One region of the Streptomyces sp. SID5469 genome, then DNA from elsewhere that is predicted to be linked to it. Evidence: riboswitches for the same ligand, from Rfam matches in the RefSeq annotation. Region 1 holds a riboswitch; each other region holds the start of a gene.

Region 1 (7,625 bases):
CGGTGCCCCGCGTGGCGCGGTAGTCGGCGCCGAGGGCGGCCTCGTGGGGGAGGGTGCCGTCCGGGAAACCGCCGGTCAGCACTTGGTGACGGAGCAGGTCGGCGAGTTGCCTGGCCCGGTCCGCGCGCAGCCTTCGCCGGTGGGCGGCGACGGTGGTCGCGCCCTGGCCGGCGTGGTCTCGGATGCGTTCGGCGGGCATGGGTCGGACGATACCGACGGGCTCGCGGGTGTGGTGTTGCCGGAGTGTTGCGCCACCTGCCGCTCCGTCGGACATGCCGTTGACCTGCGGGTTCGGCGGAGCCGGGGCAAGATCTGCCACCGTTCTTCGAAGCGTGCCGTTTTCGAAGCGCGCCGTTTTTCGTGGCATGCCGTTCGTCGAAGCGTGCCGTTCGCCCGAGTGTGCCGCTTCGCGGGGCGATCGCCGAAACGGCTGGAGCTCTGCTGACGTCAAGCCCGTGAAAGTCCCGGACGGACGACGTGCACTCACCGCCGTTGGCGCCGCTGATCGCGGCCTGTGTCAAGACCTGTGTCCAGCGGTGAGTGCAAGGCCCCGTCGGCCGAAGGGTCGTGTCAGACGGTCGGCACCACGCGGCCGGTGACCTCGCCGAGGCCCACCCGCGTCCCGTCCGGCCCCGGTGCCCACGCCGTCAGCGTCACGACATCCCCGTCCTCCACGAACGTCCGCTTGCCGTCGGGGAGTTCGAGGGCGTCCCGGCCGTTCCAGGTCAGCTCGAGGAGGGAGCCGCGCTGGTTCTCCTGAGGGCCGCTCACCGTGCCCGAGCCGTACAGGTCGCCCGTCCGCAGCGACGCCCCGTTCACCGTCATGTGCGCGAGCTGCTGCGCGGCCGTCCAGTACATGGTGGAGAACGGCGGCTCCGAGACCGTATGACCGTTGATCCGGACGGAGATGCGCAGGTCGTAGCCGCCCGGCTCCTCGTCCGCGTCGTCCAGATAGGGCAGCAGCGGGTAGGTGCGCGCCGGGGGCGCCACCCGCGCGTCCTCCAGCGCGTCCAGTGGGGTGATCCACGCCGACACCGACGTGGCGAACGACTTGCCGAGGAACGGGCCCAGCGGGACGTACTCCCAGGCCTGGATGTCGCGCGCCGACCAGTCGTTCAACAGGCACAGCCCGAAGACGTGGTCCCGGAAGTCGCCGAGGCCCACCGACCGGCCCATCGGCGACGGCGTACCCACCACGAAGCCGACCTCCGCCTCGATGTCCAGCCGGACCGAAGGGCCGAAGACGGGCGCCGCGTCCGTGGGGGCCTTGCGCTGGCCGGACGGGCGTACGACCTCCGTGCCCGACACCACCACCGTGCCGGAGCGGCCGTGGTAGCCGATCGGCAGATGCTTCCAGTTGGGGGTCAGGGGGTCGGGCGCGTCCGGGCGGAAGATCTGCCCGACGTTTCGCGCGTGGTTCTCGGAGGCGTAGAAGTCGACGTAGTCGGCGACCTCGAAGGGCAGGTGCAGGGTCACCGAGGAGAGCGGATGCAGGAACGGTGCGACGGCCTCCTGGTGGGCGGGGACCGTCACCCACGCCGTGATCGCGCGCCGCACGTCCGACCATGCCGTGCGGCCCGCCGCGAGGAGCGCGTTGAGGGTCGGCCGCGCCAGCAGGGAGGCGTACGGGGAGCCGAGTGCGCGGGCTGCCGCGCCCGCGTCGAGCACGTGGTCGCCGAGCCGGACGCCCACGCTCCGGTCGGCCTGCTCGCCGGAGCCCGCCGGGGAGAACACGCCGTACGGAAGATTGTGCGGGCCGAAGGGATCGCCCTCGGGGACATCGAAGGGGGGCATCGGGTGCTGCCTCGCTTTCCGTGTGGTTGCGGCACACGTTACGGGTGCGTTGCCGCTCTTGGGCAGTGCCTAAAGAGTTCGCAATGTCCGAATAGGTCTTGTCGGAGGGTTCAATTCCGGCTTAGCGTCCTTTGGGGACATGGACGGGGTGGGTCCGGTCCGTAGGGGGGACACGTGGGGGGACCCGTGGCCAGAAGCACCGGCAGCGTGCCGTTCGACGCGGACCGTGACGTGCCGGGGCTGATCGTCAAGTTCGGCGACTACCCGCTGCATCACGGCGGTGTGGGCGCCATCCGCAGCCTGGGACGGCTCGGCATACCGATGTATGCGATGACCGAAGACCGTTACACGCCCGCGGCGGCCTCGCGCTATCTGCGCCGCGCCTTCGTCTGGCCGACCACCGGAACGGAGGAACCGGAACGGCTCGTGGAAGGGCTGCTGCGCATCGGGCACCTGATCGGCCGTCCGGCCGTCCTCATCCCGACCGACGAAGAGGCGGCCGTCCTGATCGCCGAGCACCAGGAGGCACTGGCCGACCGGGGCCGCTTCCTCTTCCCGCGGGTCGACGCCAAGCTCCCGCGCCGGCTCGCCAGCAAACAGGGGCTGCACGAACTGTGCGTGGAGCACGGCATCCCCAGCCCGGCGGCCGCCTTCCCGCAGTCGTACGACGACATCGTGCGCTTCGCCGAGAAGGCCCGCTTCCCGCTCGTGGCCAAGAACCGCGAAGCGTTCGTCCGCCGGTCCCGGCCCGCGGTGAACGGCACGACGCGGATCGCCACCCGCGAGGGACTGCTCACGCTCGCCCGCGACTGGGGCGACCACCCCGGAGTGATCCTCCAGGAGTACCTGCCGAGAGAGGAGGCCGAAGACTGGATCGTGCACGCCTACTTCGACGCGGACTCGACCCCGCTCGCCATGTTCACCGGCGTGAAGGTCCGCTCCTGGCCGCCGCACGCCGGGATGACGGCGAACGCGTACGTCGTGGACAATCCGGAACTCGCCGACCTCGCCGCGCGTTTCATCAAGCAGATCGGCTTCAGCGGCGTCATCGACCTCGACCTGCGCTTCGACCGGCGCGACGGCCAGTACAAGCTCCTCGACTTCAACCCACGGATGGGCGCCCAGTTCCGCCTCTTCGAGAACGAGTCGGGGGTGGACGTCGTCCGCGCCATGCACCTCGACCTGACCGGGCGCACGGTTCCGGAGGGGGAACAGCGCGCCGGCCACCGCTACATCGTGGAGAACATCGACCTGCCGGCCCTGCTCGCCTACCGCCGCAGCGGCTATACGACGCCGCACGCGCCGGCCCGCGCGAGCGGTACGGAGCTGGCCTGGCTCGCGGGTGACGACCTGCGGCCGTTCTTCACGATGCTCGCGCGCTTCGTGCGGCCGGGCGCGAAGCACCTGTATCAGCTGTGGCGGACCAACCGCCGCGGCGGCACCAACAGTTCCACTGCGAAGTAGGCACGAGTGCGCGCTCCGCGCCGCACCGCACGTCCTGGGGAGGGACTTCGTGATTCAACCGGTAGCAGTCATCGGTGCCGGGCCGTTCGGCCTGTCCACCGCGGCCCATCTGAGGGCGCGCGGTATCCCGGTCCGCGTCTTCGGTGATCCCATGGTGAGCTGGCGCGACCACATGCCCGCCGGAATGCTGCTGAAGTCGACTCCGGCGGCATCCACCATCGACGCCCCCCAACGCGGCCACCGCCTCGTCGACTACTGCGACGCGGCCGGCATCGCCCGGCTCGTCACGGACGAGGACATCATCCCCGTGGAGACATTCATCGGGTACGGGCGGTGGTTCCAGGAGCAGCTGGTGCCCGGCCTGGAGCAGGTGCGGGTCGTCTCGGTGGACCGCAAGGCGGGCGGTGGCTTCGAACTCAAGCTGGACTCGGGTGAGTTGTTCACCGCGCGGGCGGTCGTGGTGGCGACGGGCCTGTCCGGGCTGGCCCATCTGCCCGCCGAACTCGCGGGAGCGGCCGTGGACGGCCCCACCCCCACCGGCCCGGTCTCGCACAGCTCCCAGCACCACGACCTGAGCCGGTTCGCGGGCAAGGAACTCGTGGTCGTCGGCGCGGGCCAGTCCGCGCTGGAGACCGCCGCGCTGGCCGCCGAGGCGGGTGCGCACGTGCGCGTGGTCTCCCGGGGCCGGGGCAGGGTGTCCTTCGGCGCGCCGCCGTGGAAGCAGCCGAGGCTGCGCCCCGAGTCGCCCTTCGGCCGCGCCTGGTCGCTGTGGGCGCTGAGCTACTACCCCCACCCGTACCGGTATCTGCCCGCCGAGGCCCGCCACTACCTGGTACGCCGGGTGCTCGGCCCGCTCGGCGCATGGTGGCTGCGGGACCGCTTCGAGGGCAAGGTGGAGGTGCGTGAGGTGGCGTCCGTCGCCCGCGCCCACGCGTCCGAGGGATCACCGGTCCTCACACTCCGGACACACGGCGGCCGTACGCAGGAGCTGCCGGCCGACCATGTCATCGCGGCGACCGGCTACCGCGTCGACATCGCCGCGATGGACTTCCTCGGGCACGAGCTGCGCACGGAACTGGTGGTGAGCCGGGGCACGCCGAAACTGGGCGCGGGGTTCCGGTCGTCCGTGCCGGGCCTGTACTTCACGGGCCTGCCGGCCGCGGCGTCGTACGGACCGGTGATGCGCTTCGTGTGCGGTACCGAGTTCGCGTCCCCGCGCCTGGCGAAGCACCTGGCGGGGGCGCACGGCTGAGGCGGCGGCCGCACCGAAGGGGCGCGCCGGGAATCGCGCCCCTTCCTCGGCCGGACGCTCGACGACCCGGCGGGTCAGGGCGTCGACGCCGTACGCCCGGTCCGCGACGAGAGCGAACGGCGGGTGGGCGGTCTGCCGGCCGAGCTGTCCCACCGACCCCGCCGGACGGTCAACGGCCCCCGCGGCCGAACGCCCCCGCGATCAACGGCCCCTGTGACGGGCGTCGTTGCGCACGAGATACCGGACGTCGTCCGGTTCCCGCCGGGCCGATGGGGCGTTCGATCCGTATCCTCTCGATCATGGCCGCTCCCACCGCATATTCACTCATCGCCACTGACCTGGACGGAACGCTGCTGCGCCGCGACGACACGTTCTCCGACCGGTCCCTCGCCGCGCTGGCGAGGGCGGCCGGGGCCGGCGCCCAGCACCTCGTGGTGACGGGACGGCCGGCCCCCAGGGTGCGACCACTGCTCGACGCCCTCGGCACCAGGGGGCTCGCGGTGTGCGGACAGGGCGCGCAGCTGTACGACGCCGGCGCGAACCGTCTGCTGTGGTCGGTGACCCTGGACCGTGAGCTGGCCGAGACCGCGCTCGGCAAGATCGAGGCCGAGGTCGGAGAGGTGTACGCGGCCGTCGACCAGGACGGCGTGGACGGGCTGACGCTGATCGAGCCGGGCTATCTCATGCCGCACCCGACGCTTCCGGCCGTACGGGTGCCGCGGCGGGACGACCTGTGGACCGAGCCCATCAGCAAGGTCCTGCTGCGCCATCCCCTGCTCTCCGACGACGAGTTGGCGTCCGAGGCCCGCGGAGCCGTCGGTTCGCTCGCCACGGTCACCATGTCGGGACCCGGCACCGTCGAACTCCAGCCATGCGGCATCACCAAGGCGACCGGGCTCGCCCTCGCCGCCGATCACCTGGGCCTCACCCCGGCGCGGACCATCGCCTTCGGCGACATGCCCAACGACATCCCCATGTTCGACTGGGCGGCCCACGGCGTCGCCATGGCCAACGCCCATCCCGAGCTCAAGGCCGTCGCCGACGAGATCACCACGTCGAACGAGGACGACGGCATCGCCGTCGTCCTCGAGCGGTTGTTCCCCGGCCGGTAAGCGGCCGGAAGGTCGGCTCAGTACGCCCCGAAGACGTTGTCGATCGAGCCGTACCTCGCGGCGGCGTAGTTGCACGCCGCCGTGATGTTCGCCACCGGGTTGTAGGGGTCGAACGCGGTGCCGGGCACGTGGTACGCGGCGAACGTCGGGTCGATGACCTGGAGGAGACCCTTGGACGGGGTGCCCTTCGCGGCGTTGGAGTCCCAGTTGTTGATGGCGAGCGGGTTGCCGGACGACTCGCGGATGACGTTGCGGTAGATGCCGTTGTACGTGCCCGGAATGTTGTGCTTTGCCATGATGTCCAGGGACTCACGGATCCAGCCGTCGAGGTTGTTGGTGTACGTCACGGCGGAGGACGGAGCGGCCGCGGTGGTGGCGGGGGTGGCGGCGGACGCGCCGGTCGCCCCCAGGAGCGGCAGGGCGAGGACGGCGACACCCGTTCCCGCGACGGCGAGGGTGCGGGCGAATCGGGCGGGCATGGCGAACGCGGGCATGTCGAATTTCCTCTCCGGCGCCTGCGAGGTGAGCTGTCGGGTTCGGGCTGGAGATGCCCGGCCGCGTCCGAGGACGCGGCTTCACCCCGAGCCGCTCCGGCGTGGTGACCGGACGGCGACTTACCTGGTTTCCCCGCTCCTGCCGTGCGTGAGTGAGTGGTGGATTGATCGGGCGGCGGCAGGATTTGGCGATCCGCCCGGGTCCGGAACGTATGCGAGAGCACATGTCGGGAACAAGTGGCGAAATCACAGCACGGTGTATTTGACCTTGATGCCAGGCAAAAGGATCATTTGATGCATTAGGGAGACAGGGGTCAACTTGCCTTTCGCAAAGGGGAAGTTGACGTTCCGGATGTGGGGTGGCGATCCACGCCCGCGTGACCCAATTCACGTGCGTGGATGGAATTTTACGGAGCTACCACCCAATACGGGCAACTCGGGCACGGTTTTCCTGGAGCGCCCACCGCGCGCTAAGCGCGGATACTTCATGCCATTTCGGACAGTTCCGGCTATCCCGCTGTCCGGGGAATCCTCTTCCGCCACGTCCGGTGGAACACCACCTCGTCACCGTCCTTGCAGATCACCTCGTCCGAGGTGATGAAGTCCGCCGCGTCGCAGGTGACTTCGGACCGCGTCCGCACGCTCGCGTCCCACGCCAGGTCCGGGCGGTGCAGCCGGATCGACCAGTCCGAGCGGGTGCGGGCCGACAGGGGGTCGGACGCGTCGACCGTGTAGGTCTCCCGGGCGTCCTCGGTGAGCTCCAGCCCGTCGGGGTACACCCGGGTACCGCCGTGACGCGGGTCGTCCTCGAAACGCGGGTCGTCCTCCAGGCGCCACCGGCCGGCCGCCACATCGCGTACGACCAGCCGCTCCGGCCGGGGTTCGTCGAGAGTGACCGGGCTGACGACACCGAGCGGCTCGGCCTGCTCCGGCTCCTCGAAGCGAATGGCCGGGTCCGACTCCCTTGCCCGCACCGGCAGTTGGAGCGCACTGCCCGCCGGGTCCAGTGTGAAGCCGGCCTCCGAGCCCGGCTGCGGCCAGATCCACGGCCAGTACGCGGAGGAGACCGCGAGGCGGATGCGGTGGCCGGGCGGGAAGGCGTGTCCGATGCCGTTCAGCTCGAAGGTCACGTCCTCCGTCGCGCCCGGCTGCCATGCCGTGGCGCGGTCACGGCCGTGGCGTGCCGACAGGTTCAGGACGCCCCGGGTGAGGAGGGTCGACGAGCCGTCGGGGAACACCTCGCACAGCCGCGCGATCACCTGCCCCCGGGGTGCCCACGAGGTCAGCCGCAGCCGCACCCTCGGCCGCCCCAGCACCCAGGTCTCCGCCGCCACTTCGAACTCGAAGCACGCCGACTTCGCGTCCTCGTCGCGCTGGTCGGGCGGCAGGTCGGCGTCGTTCCCCACGGGCAGCAAGCGGCCGGCGTCCACCCCCGTGTGCATCGGCGACCGGACGAGCACGGGCGCGCCCTGGAGCCCGTACGACACCGGGGTCACGGCGGGCGACGGC
Region 2 (7,625 bases), 1.5 Mb from region 1:
AAAGCGCGTCATGCATGGATTGCGCACGCTTCCGGTGGAGTTCACCCCAGCTGGGCGGTGAGGTACCCGCATGCACTAACACAGAGAGCTGTCGCGAGAGAACTGACATTCGTTCAACTCTGTGATCTTCACGTGATCTGCGCGGCATTAACTTGTGACAAGCGTTCGAGTACGGATACGTTCACGCATCAAGCGCGGCGCTTGGCCACAACCGTCGCGCAGCTCACTGCTGTCACGCGAAAGGCAACCGCATGCTCTCCGGGAACGGTCGACACCGACGCCCCCGTCAGGCTCCGGCCCTCCTCGTCGCGGCCGGCGTGACCGGCTCGGCCATCGCGATCCCGTTGCTCGGCGCCACCGGCGCCAGCGCGGCCAGCGGTACGACGTGGGACCAGGTCGCGGAGTGCGAGAGCGGAGGCTCCTGGAGCGCCGACACCGGCAACGGGTACTACGGCGGGCTCCAGTTGTCCCAGGGGAACTGGGAGAAGTACGGCGGTCTCGACTACGCCCCCAGTGCCGACCAGGCCAGCCGCTCCCAGCAGATAGCCGTCGCCGAGAAGGTCCTCGCCGCCAAGGGCAGCTCCCCCTGGTCCACCTGCGGCATCGCTGTCGGCCTCAGCCAGGACTCCGGTTCGGCCGACGTCGACACGGGCCTCCTCGGCAGCGGATCCACGGCCGACTCCGACTCCGGTTCCGGCATCAGCTCCGGCCTGTCCGACTCGTCCTCTTCGTCCGGCTCCTCGTCCGCGGCCAAGGATTCCAAGGGCTCCGCCAAGGCCGACGCCACGCCGTCCGGCTCTTCGACTTCCGACAGCTCGTCCGCGGATGCGGCGAAGAGTGACGACTCGGACAAGTCAGGGCAGAACGGCGACGCTTCGACCCCCTCCGAGGCGGAGTCCACCAGCTCCGGCCGGCACCGCGGCGACACGGCCGACGAGAGTGCCGCCGACGGCCGCGCCGACGACTCCACCGGCCGGCATGCCTCCCGCGGCTCCGACGGCTCCCGCGAGGCGGCTCCCGACGCGGCCGACGACGCGTACGTCGTGCGCCCCGGAGACAGCCTGTCGGCCATCGCCGACTCCCTTGGGCTCAGGGGCGGATGGTCCGCGCTGTACACCGAGAACGAGAAGACCGTCGGCGCCGACCCGGACGTCATCGTCCCCGGTCAGAGCCTTGCACTTGCTGCCGAACCGGGCGAAAAGCAGCGGTAGTTCGGACCGTCTTTCACCGCTAATGTCCCGGTTTGGTGAGAGTGAGAGATGAGTCTCAGAAGCCCTGATCGTCTTTGAAATTCCGGCGATCGACTGCTTACGGTCGTGATCGCTCGCCACAGCGGGCCCCGACGGTCGCAACGCCGAATCCTGCCAGCGGCCGTACGGGAACAGTCGTCGCGTAAGCGCCGCAGGCAGGAGCGGGGGACCCAAGGTAGGCGCCGGGCCCAGCACTTGAGGCTGGTCCGGCTAGGGGTGAAGTCGCGCGCCGGAATCGGCAGAGGAAGGCGCGCGGCCGGGCAACTCAACCGGCCCGAACCCGACAGCTCACCTCGTAGGCGTCGGTGAGGGGATCACTTCATGCTGCTTTCCAGCAAGGGCAAGCACCGCCGCCCGTCCAAGGCCACTCGTGCGATCGCCATCGCCGGTGTCACCGGTGCCGCCGTCGCCGCCCCGCTCATGGCGGCCGGCAACGCCTCCGCCGCCACCGCCTCCGAGTGGGACGCCGTCGCCCAGTGCGAGGCCGGCGGCAACTGGTCCATCAACACCGGAAACGGCTACTACGGCGGCCTTCAGTTCTCGGCCTCCACCTGGGCCGCGTACGGCGGCACGGCCTACGCCTCCACCGCCGACCAGGCCTCCAAGTCCGAGCAGATCTCGGTCGGCGAGAAGGTCCTCGCCGCCCAGGGCAAGGGCGCCTGGCCGACCTGCGGCACCGGACTTTCGGGCGCCGCGAACAACGCCGGCTCGCCGGCCCCGAGCACCCCGCAGCAGAGCACCCCGAAGAGCAGCACCACCCAGTCGACCGAGCAGCGCGCCTCCCGTTCGGACGAGCGGCCGGCCGCCAAGACCGTCGAGACCCCGACCGGCAAGAAGGTCAAGAAGGGCGACGGCGAGTACAAGGTCGTCAAGGGCGACACCCTCAGCTCCATCGCCGAGAAGAAGCACGTCGCGGGCGGCTGGCAGAAGCTGTTCAAGCTGAACAAGGACATCGTCGACGACGCCGACTTCATCTACCCGGGCCAGCAGCTCCACCTGAGCTGACAACAGGCTCGTACCTGAACCACAGCGCGCTCCCATACGTGACCTCCATGGTGGAGGCCTCGTGAGGGGCCGCCCCCGTCCCCACGGGCCCCCCGCTCCGGTGCGTCTTCCCCCGTACGCACCGGGGCGGGGCTTTTTCTTGTCCCGGTCGCACCGGATATACCGGGGCTCTTTTGTTCCGTTCGGAAACAATTTACTCTCGGTTCTGTCCATGAGGTGGTCGACCGGCTGGCCGATCCCTCAGAGCCGGTTAGGCTCATCCCGCGGGGCCTCCACAGGTCTGCGCCCAACCGGGCCTCCGGCCCGGCGTAACTCGCGTCACATCCCAGAAGGAGATGCTCGTGCCGTCCATCGACGTCGTCGTAGCCCGGGAAATCCTGGACTCCCGAGGCAACCCCACGGTCGAGGTCGAGGTCGGCCTCGACGACGGCAGCACGGGTCGTGCCGCCGTCCCGTCCGGCGCCTCCACCGGTGCCTTCGAGGCCATCGAGCTCCGCGACGGTGACCCCAACCGTTACCAGGGCAAGGGTGTCGAGAAGGCCGTCCTCGCCGTCATCGAGCAGATCGGCCCGGAGCTCGTCGGCTACGACGCCACCGAGCAGCGCCTGATCGACCAGGCGATGTTCGACCTGGACGCCACCGACAACAAGGGCTCGCTCGGCGCCAACGCCATCCTCGGCGTCTCCCTCGCCGTCGCGCACGCCGCCTCCGAGGCCAGCGACCTCCCGCTCTTCCGCTACCTGGGCGGCCCGAACGCGCACCTGCTGCCCGTTCCGATGATGAACATCCTGAACGGCGGCTCGCACGCCGACTCCAACGTGGACATCCAGGAGTTCATGATCGCCCCGATCGGCGCGGAGTCCTTCTCCGAGGCCCTGCGCTGGGGCGCCGAGGTCTACCACACCCTCAAGAAGGTGCTGAAGACCAAGGGCCTGTCCACCGGCCTCGGCGACGAGGGCGGCTTCGCCCCGAACCTGGAGTCGAACCGCGCCGCGCTCGACCTCATCATCGAGGCCATCAAGCAGGCCGGTTACATCCCGGGCGAGCAGATCGCGCTCGCGCTCGACGTCGCCGCGTCCGAGTTCTACAAGGACGGCAAGTACGAGTTCGAGGGCAAGTCCCGCTCGGCCGCCGAGATGACCGAGTACTACGAGGAGCTCGTCTCCGCGTACCCGCTCGTCTCCATCGAGGACCCGCTGTACGAGGACGACTGGGCCGGCTGGAAGGTCATCACCGACAAGCTGGGCGACAAGGTCCAGATCGTCGGCGACGACCTCTTCGTCACCAACCCGGAGCGCCTGGCCCGCGGCATCGAGGAGGGCTCCGCCAACGCCCTGCTCGTCAAGGTCAACCAGATCGGTTCGCTGACCGAGACCCTGGACGCCGTCGAGCTGGCCCAGCGCAACGGCTTCAAGTGCATGATGTCCCACCGCTCCGGCGAGACCGAGGACGTCACCATCGCCGACCTCGCCGTCGCCGTGAACTGCGGTCAGATCAAGACCGGCGCCCCGGCCCGCTCGGACCGTGTCGCCAAGTACAACCAGCTGCTGCGCATCGAGGAGATCCTCGACGACGCCGCCGAGTACGCCGGCCGCTCGGCGTTCCCCCGGTTCCGCTCGGCGAACTGATCAGGCACAGCGAGGGCTGATCCGCCAAGGCCCTTGGGCAGCGTCGTACGTACGTCCCCGTACTCGGTCCCGTACCGTGTGCGGGGACGTACGCGCGTGTGAAGGGGAGGCGGGAGATGGCCGTGAAGGACCGGGACCGGTTCTCCACCGCGACCAGGCTGCGGCTGCTCGGCGAGCAGACGGCGGCCCGCGTCTACCGCTCCCAGACCAAGCGGCAGGCCCGCCGCTCCCGGCTGACCAGCCGGGCCGCGCTGCTCGCGCTGGTGCTGTGCTCGCTGATCGTGGCCCTCGCGTACCCGATAAGGCAGTACGTGTCCCAGCGCGCCGAGGTCGCCGATCTCCAGCGGCAGCAGGAGCGGGCCCGGCAGCGCGTCGAACAGCTGCGTGACCTCAAGGCCCGCTGGCAGGACGACGCCTACGCCGAGCAGCAGATCCGGCAGCGGCTGCACTATGTGATGCCGGGCGAGACCGGCTACATCGTGATCGACCCGGCCGCGGCCAAGCCGGCGCGGACGACGCAGGGTGCGGCCGACCGCCCCTGGTACGCCAACGTCTGGGACGGGGTCGACAAGTCCGACGCCTCCGACCAGTGAAGAACGAGAAAGAGACTTACGTACAGGCATGGAAACGCCCCCGCCGACCACTCCGCGCACCGAGCCGACCGACGCGGACGTCGAGGCCTTCAAGCAGCAGCTCGGGCGCCCGCCGCGCGGACTGCGCGCCATCGCGCACCGGTGCCCGTGCGGACAGCCGGACGTCGTCGAGACGGCGCCGCGGCTGCCCGACGGCACGCCGTTCCCGACGACGTACTACCTGACGTGCCCGCGGGCCGCGTCCGCGATCGGCACCCTCGAGGCCAACGGCGTCATGAAGGAGATGACGGACCGGCTGGCGACCGACCCCGAGCTGGCCGCGGCCTACCGCGCGGCGCACGAGGACTACATCGCCCGCCGCGACTCCATCGAGGTCCTGGAGGGCTTCCCGAGCGCGGGCGGCATGCCGGACCGGGTGAAGTGCCTGCATGTGCTGGTGGCCCACTCCCTGGCCGCGGGCCCGGGTGTGAACCCGCTGGGCGACGAGGCGATCGCGATGCTGCCGGAGTGGTGGCGCAAGGGGGCCTGCGTGGTGCCGGCCGCCGACGAGTGACCGTCCGTTCCCGTCCCCGGGGGCCGCGCCCCCAGGCCCCCGCTTCGGCCTGAACGGCCCGTCCTTGAACGCCGGACGGGCCGATCGCCGCCGACCGGAGCCGAGAACTCACCCCTCGACCTCAAGGAACTGCCATGACCCGCGTCGCCGCCATCGACTGCGGTACGAACTCCATCCGGCTCCTCGTCGCCGACGCCCACCCGGAGACCGGGGAACTCGTCGACCTCGACCGGCGGATGACCATCGTCCGGCTCGGCCAGGGCGTCGACCGGACCGGGCGGCTCGCGCCCGAGGCCCTGGAGCGGACCTTCGCGGCCTGCCGGGAGTACGCCGCGATCATCAAGGAGCACGGCGCGGAGAAGATCCGCTTCGTCGCCACCTCCGCCTCCCGCGACGCCGAGAACCGCGACGAGTTCGTGCGCGGGGTCATCGACATCCTGGGTGTCGAGCCCGAGGTCATCACCGGCGACCAGGAGGCCGAGTTCTCCTTCACCGGCGCGACCAAGGAGCTGACCGGCCGCGACGACCTCGCCAAGCCCTTCCTCGTCGTGGACATCGGCGGCGGCTCGACGGAGTTCGTGGTCGGCGACGACCATGTGCGCGCCGCACGCTCCGTCGACATCGGCTGCGTCCGTATGACCGAACGTCACCTGGTGCACGACGGCCAGGTAGTCGACCCGCCGTCGCCCGACCGGATCGAGGCGATCCGGGCCGACATCGACGCGGCGCTGGACCTGGTGGAGCAGACCGTGCCGCTGCACGAGGCGCACACGCTGGTCGGCCTGGCCGGCTCCGTCACCACGATCTCGGCGATCGCGCAGAACCTCCCGGAGTACGACTCGGTCGCCATCCACCACTCCCGGATCCCGTACGACCGCGTCCGCGAGATCACCGAGTGGCTGCTGGCCTCCACCCACGCCGAACGCGCGGCCGTCCCCTCCATGCACCCGGGCCGCGTCGACGTCATCGGCGCGGGCGCCCTCGTACTGCTCTCGATCATGGAGCGGATCGGGGCGCGGGAGGTCGTGGTCAGCGAGCACGACATCCTCGACGGAATCGCCTGGTCCATCGCGTAGTTCGCGCGGCCGTCAGCGAGGCGTTCGCGAGGTCGGCGGCGGGGCGCTCGCGCGGCCGTCGGCGAGACGCTCGCGCGCTCGTCGGCGAGACGTTCGTGAGGTGTCCGGCGAGGTGTTCGTGAGGCGTTTCGGGGGGCCTTGGGCGTGACCTGGGGGACACTTTGCTACCCGCCGGTAGTCTCTCCTGAGCAGTTCGGATAACGTATGAGCACGCTCTGAGGGCCTTCCGGACCCCCTCCGCGGCACACCGCCGGAAAACTTCGTGAAGTTCTTCACAAGGATTTCGGGCCTGCTGGGCGACGATTCGGTGGGTTGCCCCCTTCAGGGGGGCTCACCAGGTGCGGGAGGGTGCTCAGCGGAGCGTTGCGGGTGTGTTTCCGGCGGGTGGGCGCGGAGGGTGGTTCGGCCCGTTCGAACGACCGGAGTGCAGCTCACGCGGTGTTGACAACGGTCCGCACCGCGCGGTGGTTCCCCTCCATCGACATGACCTGGGTCACGTGAGCCGCGCAGTGTAGCAGAGGGCTCACCCAAGCTTGTGAAGGGGCGCACGAGCGACCCCCCTGGGGCGGGTGGATACTCGATGGCATGAGCACCACGGAGCGTCCCAGGATCCTCGTAGTAGGCGGTGGGTACGTAGGCCTGTACGCAGCTCGGCGCATTCTCAAGAAGATGCGCTACGGCGAGGCGACCGTCACGGTCGTCGACCCCCGGTCGTACATGACCTACCAGCCCTTCCTCCCCGAAACCGCCGCCGGCAGCATCTCCCCTCGGCATGTCGTCGTCCCGCTGCGACGCGTGCTGCCGAAGGCGGAGGTCCTCACCGGCCGGGTCACCACCATCGACCAGGACCGCAAGGTCGCCACGATCGCCCCTCTCGTGGGTGAGGCGTACGAGCTGCCTTTCGACTACCTCGTCATCGCGATGGGCGCGGTCTCCCGCACCTTCCCGATCCCCGGCCTCGCCGAGCAGGGCATCGGCATGAAGGGCATCGAGGAGGCCATCGGCCTGCGCAACCACGTCCTCGAGCAGCTCGACAAGGCCGACTCGACGACCGATGAGGAGGTCCGCCGCAAGGCGTTGACCTTCGTCTTCGTCGGCGGTGGCTTCGCCGGCGCCGAGACCATCGGCGAGGTCGAGGACATGGCCCGCGACGCGGCCAAGTACTACAACAACGTGTCGCGCGAGGACATGCGGTTCATCCTCGTCGACGCCGCCGACAAGATCCTCCCCGAGGTCGGCCCCAAGCTCGGCCAGTACGGCAAGGAGCACCTGGAGAGCCGCGGGGTCGAGATCTACCTCTCCACCTCGATGGACTCCTGCGTCGACGGCCACGTCGTGCTGAAGAACGGCCTCGAGGTCGACTCCAGCACGATCGTGTGGACGGCCGGCGTCAAGCCGAACCCGGTCCTGTCCCGCTTCGGCCTGCCGCTCGGCCCGCGCGGTCACGTGGACACCCAGACCACCCTCCAGGTGCAGGGCACGGACTACATCTGGGCCGCCGGCGACAACGCGCAGGTGCC
Region 3 (7,625 bases), 2.6 Mb from region 1:
GGAAGACGTGCTCCAGACCCTCGGGCGAGATGTCGACAAGACGCTTCGCGAGGCGCACGGCGGGCTCGTGGGTGAGCCCGCCGAACATGACATGGCTCATCCGCGACAGCTGCTCGCGCGCCGCTTCGTTGAGCACGGGGTGGTTGTAGCCGTGGATCGCCGACCACCACGACGACATGCCGTCGATCAGTTCGCCCGTTCCGTCGGCCATGCGCAGCCGCACCCCGCTCGCCGCCTCGACGACGAGCGGTTCCTGACGGCCGGGCATCGGCCCGTACGGGTGCCAGACGTGCCGCCGATCGAGGTCGAGCAGCTCGGCCAGGGACAGGTCAGGCATTGGGCGCGAGGTCCGTTCCGGCACCCCGGCGGCGTACGGCGACCAGGTCCGTACGGGCCTCGTCGGTCCGCGGCGCGGGAGCGGAACCGCAGGCTCCGCCGCCCTCGTGCGACCCGCACCCCGCGCTCTGCTCAGACCCGCAGCCGCCGGCCGGCGCCCGGTGCTCCGGCAGCGTCACCTGGTCGGCCCCCTCCACCTCGAACCCGGCGTCCGCGATCATCTCCAGGTCCGCCTTGCCCGCCTGGCCCTCGCTGGTGAGGTAGTCGCCGAGGAAGATCGAGTTGGCGAGGTGCAGCGCGAGCGGCTGCATCGTACGGAGGTGGACCTCGCGGCCGCCCGCGATGCGGACCTCGACGTCCGGGCAGACGAACCGGACCATCGCGAGGATGCGCAGACACCGCTGAGGCGTCAGGTTCCACTCCTTGGCGAGCGGGGTGCCCTCGAACGGGATCAGGAAGTTGACCGGAACGGAGTCCGGGTCCAGCTCGCGCAGCGAGTAGACCACGTCGACCAGGTCCTCGTCCGTCTCGCCCATGCCGGCGATCAGCCCCGAGCAGGCCGACAGGCCCGCCGCGTGCGCCTTCTGTACGGTCTCCACCCGGTCGGCGTACGTGTGGGTGGTCGTGATGTCCCCGTACGTCCCCTCGGACGTGTTGAGGTTGTGGTTGTAGGCGTCCGCGCCCGCCTCGCGCAGCCGGTCGGCCTGGCCGTCGGAGAGCAGACCGAGGCAGGCGCACACCTCGACGCCCTCGTTCTGGTCCTTGATCGCCTTGATGGTGTCGGAGACCCGGTCCACGTCCCGGTCCGTCGGGCCGCGGCCGCTGGCCACCAGGCAGACCCGCTTGGCGCCGCCGGCCAGCCCGGCCGCCGCGGCCTGCGAGGCCTCGTCCGGCTTGAGCCAGGTGTACTTCAGGATCTCGGCCTTGGAGCCGAGCCGCTGGGAGCAGTAGGAGCAGTCCTCGGGGCACAGGCCCGACTTGAGGTTGACGAGATAGTTGAGTTTCACCCGTCGGCCGAACCAGTGCCTGCGCACCTTGCCGGCCGCGGCCACCACATCGAGCACGTCGTCGTCGGAGGTGGCAAGGACGGCGAGCGCCTCGGCTCGGCTCGGCAGCTCGCGCCGAAGCCCCTTTTCCACCAGCGTGTTCAGCAGGTCCATGAGAGCCGATCCTGTCCTATGCGACGGGCCCGGGCCAAGGAGAGTTTGCACAACAGAGACGGTTCAACGTGTGGGTATTGCCACATCCTGGGCGGCCGACGGTCCCGCTAGGGTCTGTGCACTGCCTACAAAACACCCGTCACTACGGTCCGGAGGACACATGGCGTTCGGCTGGATCGACGAGCAGGCGCACACGCGCCGCCGGGCCGGTCTCGTACGCACCCTGCGCCCGCGCCCCGCCGACTCGCCCCTCCTCGATCTCGCGAGCAACGACTACCTCGGCCTCGCCCGCCATCCCGAGATCACCGAGGGCGCGGCCGAGGCGGCCAGGACGTGGGGCGGCGGCGCCACCGGCTCCCGCCTCGTCACCGGCACCACGGAACTGCACGGCGAACTCGAACGCGAGCTGGCCGACTTCTGCGGCTTCGAGGCGGCCCTGGTCTTCTCCTCCGGGTACGCGGCCAATCTCGCCGCGGTCACCGCGCTCGCCCCGCACGGCTCCCTGATCGTCTCCGACGCGGGCAACCACGCCTGGCTCATCGACGGCTGCCGGCTGGCGCGGGGCACCACCCAGGTCGTCGCGCACGCCGATCCGGACGCCGTGCGCAAGGCGCTGGGGACGCACGAGGGCCAGGCCGTCGCCGTCTCGGACACGGTCTTCTCGGTGGACGGCGACGCGGCCCCGTTGGCGGACCTCGCCGAAGCCTGCCGGCAGTACGGTGCGGGGCTGGTGATCGACGACGCGCACGGGCTCGGCGTCCTCGGCGACGGCGGCCGGGGCGCCCCCTGGGCGGCGGGGCTCGCGGGCGCGCCGGACGTGGTCGTGACGGTCACGCTGTCCAAGTCGCTCGGCAGCCAGGGCGGCGCCGTGCTCGGTCCGGCCCGGGTGATCGACCACCTGATCAACGCGGCCCGTACGTTCATCTTCGACACCGGGCTGGCCCCGGCGGCGGCGGGCGCGGCCCTCGCGGCGCTGCGGCTGCTGCGCCGCGAACCGGAGCGTGCCGCACGGGCCCGTACGGTGGCGAAGGAACTGCACACCCGGCTGACGGCGGAGGGCCACGAAGCGGTACGGCCGGACGCCGCCGTCGTCTCCGTGCGGGCGCCCTCCCCCGAGCAGGCGGTGCGGTGGGCGGCGGACTGCCGGGCGGCGGGTCTCGCCGTCGGCTGTTTCCGCCCACCGTCCGTGCCCGACGGCATCTCCCGGCTGAGGCTGACCGCTCGCGCGGACCTCACCGACGGTCAGATCGACCGTGCCGTGCGGGTGATCGGCGAGACGCGGCCATACGTCGGCGTAACGGCCGTGCATCGCACCTAGTGCGGGACGAGCGGTCGGCTGTCAGTCCAGTCCGGCGACGAATCCCTCCCAGGCCTCGGGGGCGAACAGCAGGGCGGGGCCGCTCACGTTCTTCGAGTCGCGGACGGCGACCAGGCCGGCCCAGGGGCCGGGGCCCGGCCGGGCCGTCTCGACGCAGTTGTTCATTCCCCGTGCTGCGGCTGCTGCGCAGCCACCGCACACCTGGCAGAGAGGTACTTGAGGATACGCACCGAGGCAGTGCAGTCATGGTGCCTCCTTACGAGCCGTCACCTAATGCGGCGCATGTAATCCAACGTGTCCTTGGGTGAAAGGGCGTGGAACCGAAGGGTGTCGAAGGCCTCGCTGTAGGCCTGGAGGTCTTCTTTCCGCTCGAGATAGAGGCTACTCGTCAGGTGGTCGAGAACAACCACATCCAGATCAGATCTGCTCGGAAAGGAGAAGATAACGAAAGGCCCGGTGATTCCGATGTGGGCCCCCGCGGCGAACGGCAGTACCTGAAGCCGCACTTGAGGCAGCTTGGCCGCCTCCAGCAGCCGTTCCAGCTGCTGCGTCATGACCTCCGGGCCGCCGACCTCCCGGCGCAGCACCGCCTCGTCGAGGACCGCGGTCAGTTCCAGCGGCGGGTTCGAACGCAGGACGTCCTGCCGGGCCAGCCGCACCTCCACCAGAGTGTCCAGCTTGGCGTCCTCCGCGCTGCCGACCGCGGCCCGGGTCACCGCCCGGGCGTACTCGGGCGTCTGGAGCAGGCCCGGCACCACCGAGGTCTCCAGCGTGCGCATCGCGCTGGCCTGCGACTCCAGACTGATGAAGTCGCGGTACGTCGGCGGCAGCACCCCGCGATAGGCATGCCACCAGTTCTGCCGGACGCCGCCGTCGTCGGAGCCCGCCAACACCAGCAGCAGCTCGCGCAGTTCGGGATCCTCGACGCCGTATACGTCCAAAAGCAGCCGTACGTCGGGCGGTTTCACCCCGCTGGAGCCCGTCTCGATCCGGCTCACCTTGGACTGGTGCCAGCCGACGAGACCGGCCGCCTGGCCACTGGTGAGGCCCGCCCGGGCGCGTAGGGAGCGTAATTCGGCGCCGAGTTTGCGGCGGCGCACTGCTGGTCCGTACTGCATGGCCGACTCCTTTCGCCCGGGAAGCGGGCTCGCGGCGACGGTAGAGGATGGGCCGAATGCCCACCCAAATACGGTCGGTCGTCGGAGAGTTCACCGCTTCGGGCGACAGATATATGCATATCTTGGTGGATCGGCACCGAGGCCGCCCTGGTGATGGCAGTCTGGCGCGAAGCACCAGTCCGGGACCGTACTCGAACCCTCCGCTCCGTGTCGGGCCCCGGTCCCGTGGGAAAGGGACGACGTCGCCATGGCAGATCACCAGGAAGCATCCGTCACTCTGCCGAGCGATCCCGCCTCGGTCTCCGCCGCCCGAAAATACGTCGCGAGTGTGCTGGCCGAATGGGGCCTGCCGGGCGACGCGGAAGTCGCGGACACCGTGCGCCTGATCGTGTCCGAGCTCGCCACCAACGCGGTCCAGCACACCTTCGGGCAGTCACCCACGTTCACGGTTGACATCGCGCTCGACCGCGACGAACACCTGCACATCGGTGTCACCGACAGCCATCCACGCTTCCCGAAACGACTGCCCGCGGCCGTCCAGCAGGACAACGGCCGCGGAATGGTCATCATCCGCTGGCTGACCGCCGAGTGCGGCGGCAGGATGCGGGTCCGGCCCACCCGGGAGGGCGGCAAGACGGTACTGATCGAACTCCCGTGGGCGGTGTCCGCGCAGCCGGTGACGGCAGGGGGGCAGCAAGAACCCTGACCGCGCTGAACTGTGCCGCACGGCTGCTTGAACCGGCCACCGGGAGAGCGCGGGCGCGGTGCGGCCGAGGTGTTCGGCCGTCCGGGTGATCGAGCCGGCCCCGGCGACCGCCGTCAGCGCCACGGGTCGGGGCGGGTCGGGGCGCAGGCATGGTCGCCGTGCCGCGTGTGGACGTCTGTCACGGCGTACGGACGCTGCGGTCGCCGCGCACGGCGCCGCGTGCAGCCCGGGCCGTCGTGGCCGTCACCGGCGCCGTTCTCAGGGTTCTCGGCGTGGTTCTGCTTCCGGGCCGGCCGGCCGCGCGAGAGCCGAACGCTGCGCCATCAGCGGCAGTACGACCCACAGGGCCACGCACACGGCCAGCGTCCCCGCGCCGGCGGCGATGCCGGCACCCCGGCCCAGGGCCACGTCCACCACGAGCAGCACCGACCCGGTGAAGGCCAGCATCAGCACTCCGAGGCCGATCGAGGCCAGGCGGGAGGAGAGCCGCACGATGGTGGGCTTGGCGTTCTGCTGGAACAGCCCCCGGTGCACCGCGGCGGGCGCCGTGAACAGCGCCGCGGCCAGCATGGAGAGCAGCAGCGTGGTGACGTACGTGGCGCGCTGCACCGTGTCGAGGGCCGGGAAGCGGGGGGTGAAGGCCAGGGTCAGCAGGAAGGCGAACAGGATCTGGACGCCCGTCTGGGTGACCCGCAGTTCCTGGAGCAGCTCCGCGAAGTTGCGGTCGGCGCGTTCCAGGGATGTCTCGTCGCGCAACGCTCGGGCAGGTCGGTCGGCCATGGGTGAACGAGTAACCGTTTCGGCCCGTGTCACGCCCCGTCGGGGTGACGGCGCGGCCGCGCCGTCACCCCGACGGGTGGGTCAGCTGACCCGGCCGTACCACACGCTCTTCGTCCAGATCTTCTGGAGCTTCACCACTTCCCCGGTCTTCGGGGAGTGCCAGATCTTTCCCTTCCCGGCGTAGATGCCGACGTGGTACACGCTCCGGCCCGAGTGGAAGAACACCAGGTCCCCTGCCTTGCGGTGGGACGCGGAGACATGGTGGGTCTTGTTGTACTGCGCCGCAGCCGTACGGGGCAGGCTCTTGCCCGCCTTCTTGAACGCGTAGAGCGTGAGCCCGGAGCAGTCGAAGCGGCGCGGCCCCGCGGCGCCCCACTTGTAGGGGGAGCCCTTCTTGGACGCCGCGATCTGGAGTGCCTTCGTCGCTGGTGTCGCGGCCGCGGCGTCGGAGGCGACGCCCGGGACCGCGATGCTGCCGCCCACGGCAGCAAGGGTGAGAGCTGAGGCCGTACCGGCCCTGGTCAGCAGCGAGGGGACACGATTGAGCGCAGACATGCGCAACCCTTCGTCAGCCGCCTGTGAAGGATGACCTGTCGGATTCGGACTGGCGAAGTAGCCCGGCCGCGTACTGCGGCTTCACCCCAAGGACCTTCCGGATCTCTCCGGAGGCCCGCCTTGCTGGGTCCTCCACTCCTGCCGATCCACTCCTGTCGACCAGTCATCCGGGCGGCGGCAGGACTCGGCGTCCGCCCGGACCGCCCCGCCGCTGTGGCGGGGGCTTGCCGTCAGGAAGGGATCTTCACCCACAGGTGTCCGAAAATCCCAACGGAACGGGGAGTTTGTGTTGTTACTCACCACTCACCCGTTCGGGTGGACACCCCTTGTTTTCGAACGGTGTTGGGAGCACCGAGGAGGCCCGGACCTGCACTGGAATGCTCTATTCCGCTTTTGGCTTACGCGCGTTGCGCAACTTGTACGGGCCTGAAAAATTGGGGCTTCTACGCTGATCGGGGGTACGCCATTTGGTTCGTTTGGAACCCGGGCCGGACGCTCGTGGCGCGCGGTGGGCGCCGGCCCGGGTGTGGGTGCGTCAACTGTCGGATCGCGGCGGCACGGTGACCCGGGCCGCGCGCCGCTCGCCGTCGAGGACGCGCAGGGCCTGCGCGAGGGTCGGGGCGTGCAGCTCGCTCTCGCCGCGCTGGTGCATCAGCGTCAGCGCGTCGCGCAGCGCGGTCGCCTTGCCCACCAGTGCCTGGGCGGCGCGCAGTCCGCGGTAGGTGTCTCCCGGGCGCGCGGGGTTGATACGGCCGAGGAGGTCGACCACGTCGAGGTAACGGTCGATCAGCTCGGCCTCGGCGCGGGTCAGTGCGGGCAGCGGAGGCAGTTCGGGCGGCAGCATCGGCGGCTCACCTCGCGCCGGGCGCGGCGGCGGACGACTTGCGGCTCGGGACGACCCGGTCGACCAGGCCGTACGCCACGGCCGCCGGCGCGTCCAGGATCTTGTCCCGCTCGATGTCGGCGGCGACGCGCTCGGGGCTCTGCCCGGTGTGCCGTACGAGCAGTTCCTCCAACTGCTCGCGGGTACGCGCCAATTCCGCGGCCTGGATGACCAGATCGCTCGCCTGGCCCTGGACCGGCGCGGGCAGCGACGGCTGGTGGATCAGCACGCGTGCGCCGGGCAGCGCGAGCCGCTTGCCCGGTGTGCCACCGGCCAGCAGCACGGCGGCGGCCGATGCCGCCTGCCCCAGGCAGATGGTCTCCACGTCGCAGCTGACGAACTGCATCGTGTCGTAGACCGCGGTCATCGCGCTGAACGAGCCGCCGGGGGAGTTGATGTACAGCGAGATGTCCCGGTCCGGGGCCAGGTGTTCGAGGTGCATGAACTGGGCCATCACATCGTTCGCCGACGTGTCGTCGATCGGTGTCCCGAGAAACACGATCCGTTCGTCCAGCAGCTTCGAGTACGGATCCAGTGTCCGGAGCCCGGTACTGAGGCGCTCGGTGAACTCGGGCAGGGCGTAGCGGGCGGACGGTCGGTTCATGGCTTGCCCCTCCTCGGAATGACTCCTGTCGAAAATGTACAGGACGTACAGACTGTGGGGAGGTCTCTCGCTGACAGCGAAAATCCCCGTGGGGCAAGGGCTCCACGGGGATGCGCGGCGGCTCGGAGCTCAGGGAAGAGGGGCGGGGCGGCGGCCGAAGTGTCT

The links. A riboswitch is a leader RNA that binds a small molecule or an ion and turns the genes downstream of it on or off. The one in region 1 is predicted to bind cyclic di-AMP.
Region 2: another riboswitch for cyclic di-AMP. It lies ahead of GTY58_RS18455 (transglycosylase family protein); the one in region 1 lies ahead of GTY58_RS25410 (transglycosylase SLT domain-containing protein).
Region 3: another riboswitch for cyclic di-AMP. It lies ahead of GTY58_RS36845 (C40 family peptidase); the one in region 1 lies ahead of GTY58_RS25410 (transglycosylase SLT domain-containing protein).

The regions. Positions count from the first base shown of each region.
Region 1 covers NZ_WWIN01000001.1:5,905,599-5,913,223, forward strand. Annotated here, with positions in the region: gene GTY58_RS25385 (GntR family transcriptional regulator) at 1-199, opposite strand, end outside; gene fahA (fumarylacetoacetase) at 571-1,794, opposite strand; gene GTY58_RS25395 (ATP-grasp domain-containing protein) at 1,981-3,258, shown strand; gene GTY58_RS25400 (FAD-dependent oxidoreductase) at 3,308-4,510, shown strand; partial or broken gene GTY58_RS40885 (phosphotyrosine protein phosphatase) at 4,568-4,657, shown strand; gene GTY58_RS25405 (Cof-type HAD-IIB family hydrolase) at 4,810-5,622, shown strand; gene GTY58_RS25410 (transglycosylase SLT domain-containing protein) at 5,640-6,116, opposite strand; cyclic di-AMP (ydaO/yuaA leader) riboswitch at 6,120-6,285, opposite strand; gene GTY58_RS25415 (CocE/NonD family hydrolase) at 6,626-7,625, opposite strand, start outside.
Region 2 covers NZ_WWIN01000001.1:4,368,509-4,376,133, reverse strand. Annotated here, with positions in the region: gene GTY58_RS18460 (transglycosylase family protein) at 252-1,211, shown strand; cyclic di-AMP (ydaO/yuaA leader) riboswitch at 1,388-1,567, shown strand; gene GTY58_RS18455 (transglycosylase family protein) at 1,572-2,255, shown strand; gene eno (phosphopyruvate hydratase) at 2,591-3,883, shown strand; gene GTY58_RS18445 (septum formation initiator family protein) at 4,000-4,476, shown strand; gene GTY58_RS18440 (DUF501 domain-containing protein) at 4,505-5,029, shown strand; gene GTY58_RS18435 (Ppx/GppA phosphatase family protein) at 5,164-6,105, shown strand; gene GTY58_RS18430 (NAD(P)/FAD-dependent oxidoreductase) at 6,691-7,625, shown strand, end outside.
Region 3 covers NZ_WWIN01000001.1:8,455,656-8,463,280, forward strand. Annotated here, with positions in the region: gene GTY58_RS36810 (adenosylmethionine--8-amino-7-oxononanoate transaminase) at 1-337, opposite strand, end outside; gene bioB (biotin synthase BioB) at 330-1,496, opposite strand; gene GTY58_RS36820 (8-amino-7-oxononanoate synthase) at 1,657-2,814, shown strand; partial or broken gene GTY58_RS36825 (DUF397 domain-containing protein) at 2,836-3,061, opposite strand; partial or broken gene GTY58_RS36830 (helix-turn-helix transcriptional regulator) at 3,071-3,932, opposite strand; gene GTY58_RS36835 (ATP-binding protein) at 4,180-4,638, shown strand; partial or broken gene GTY58_RS41090 (LysR family transcriptional regulator) at 4,678-4,785, opposite strand; gene GTY58_RS36840 (DUF6328 family protein) at 4,897-5,418, opposite strand; gene GTY58_RS36845 (C40 family peptidase) at 5,500-5,973, opposite strand; cyclic di-AMP (ydaO/yuaA leader) riboswitch at 5,977-6,173, opposite strand; gene GTY58_RS36850 (hypothetical protein) at 6,509-6,817, opposite strand; gene GTY58_RS36855 (ATP-dependent Clp protease proteolytic subunit) at 6,825-7,460, opposite strand.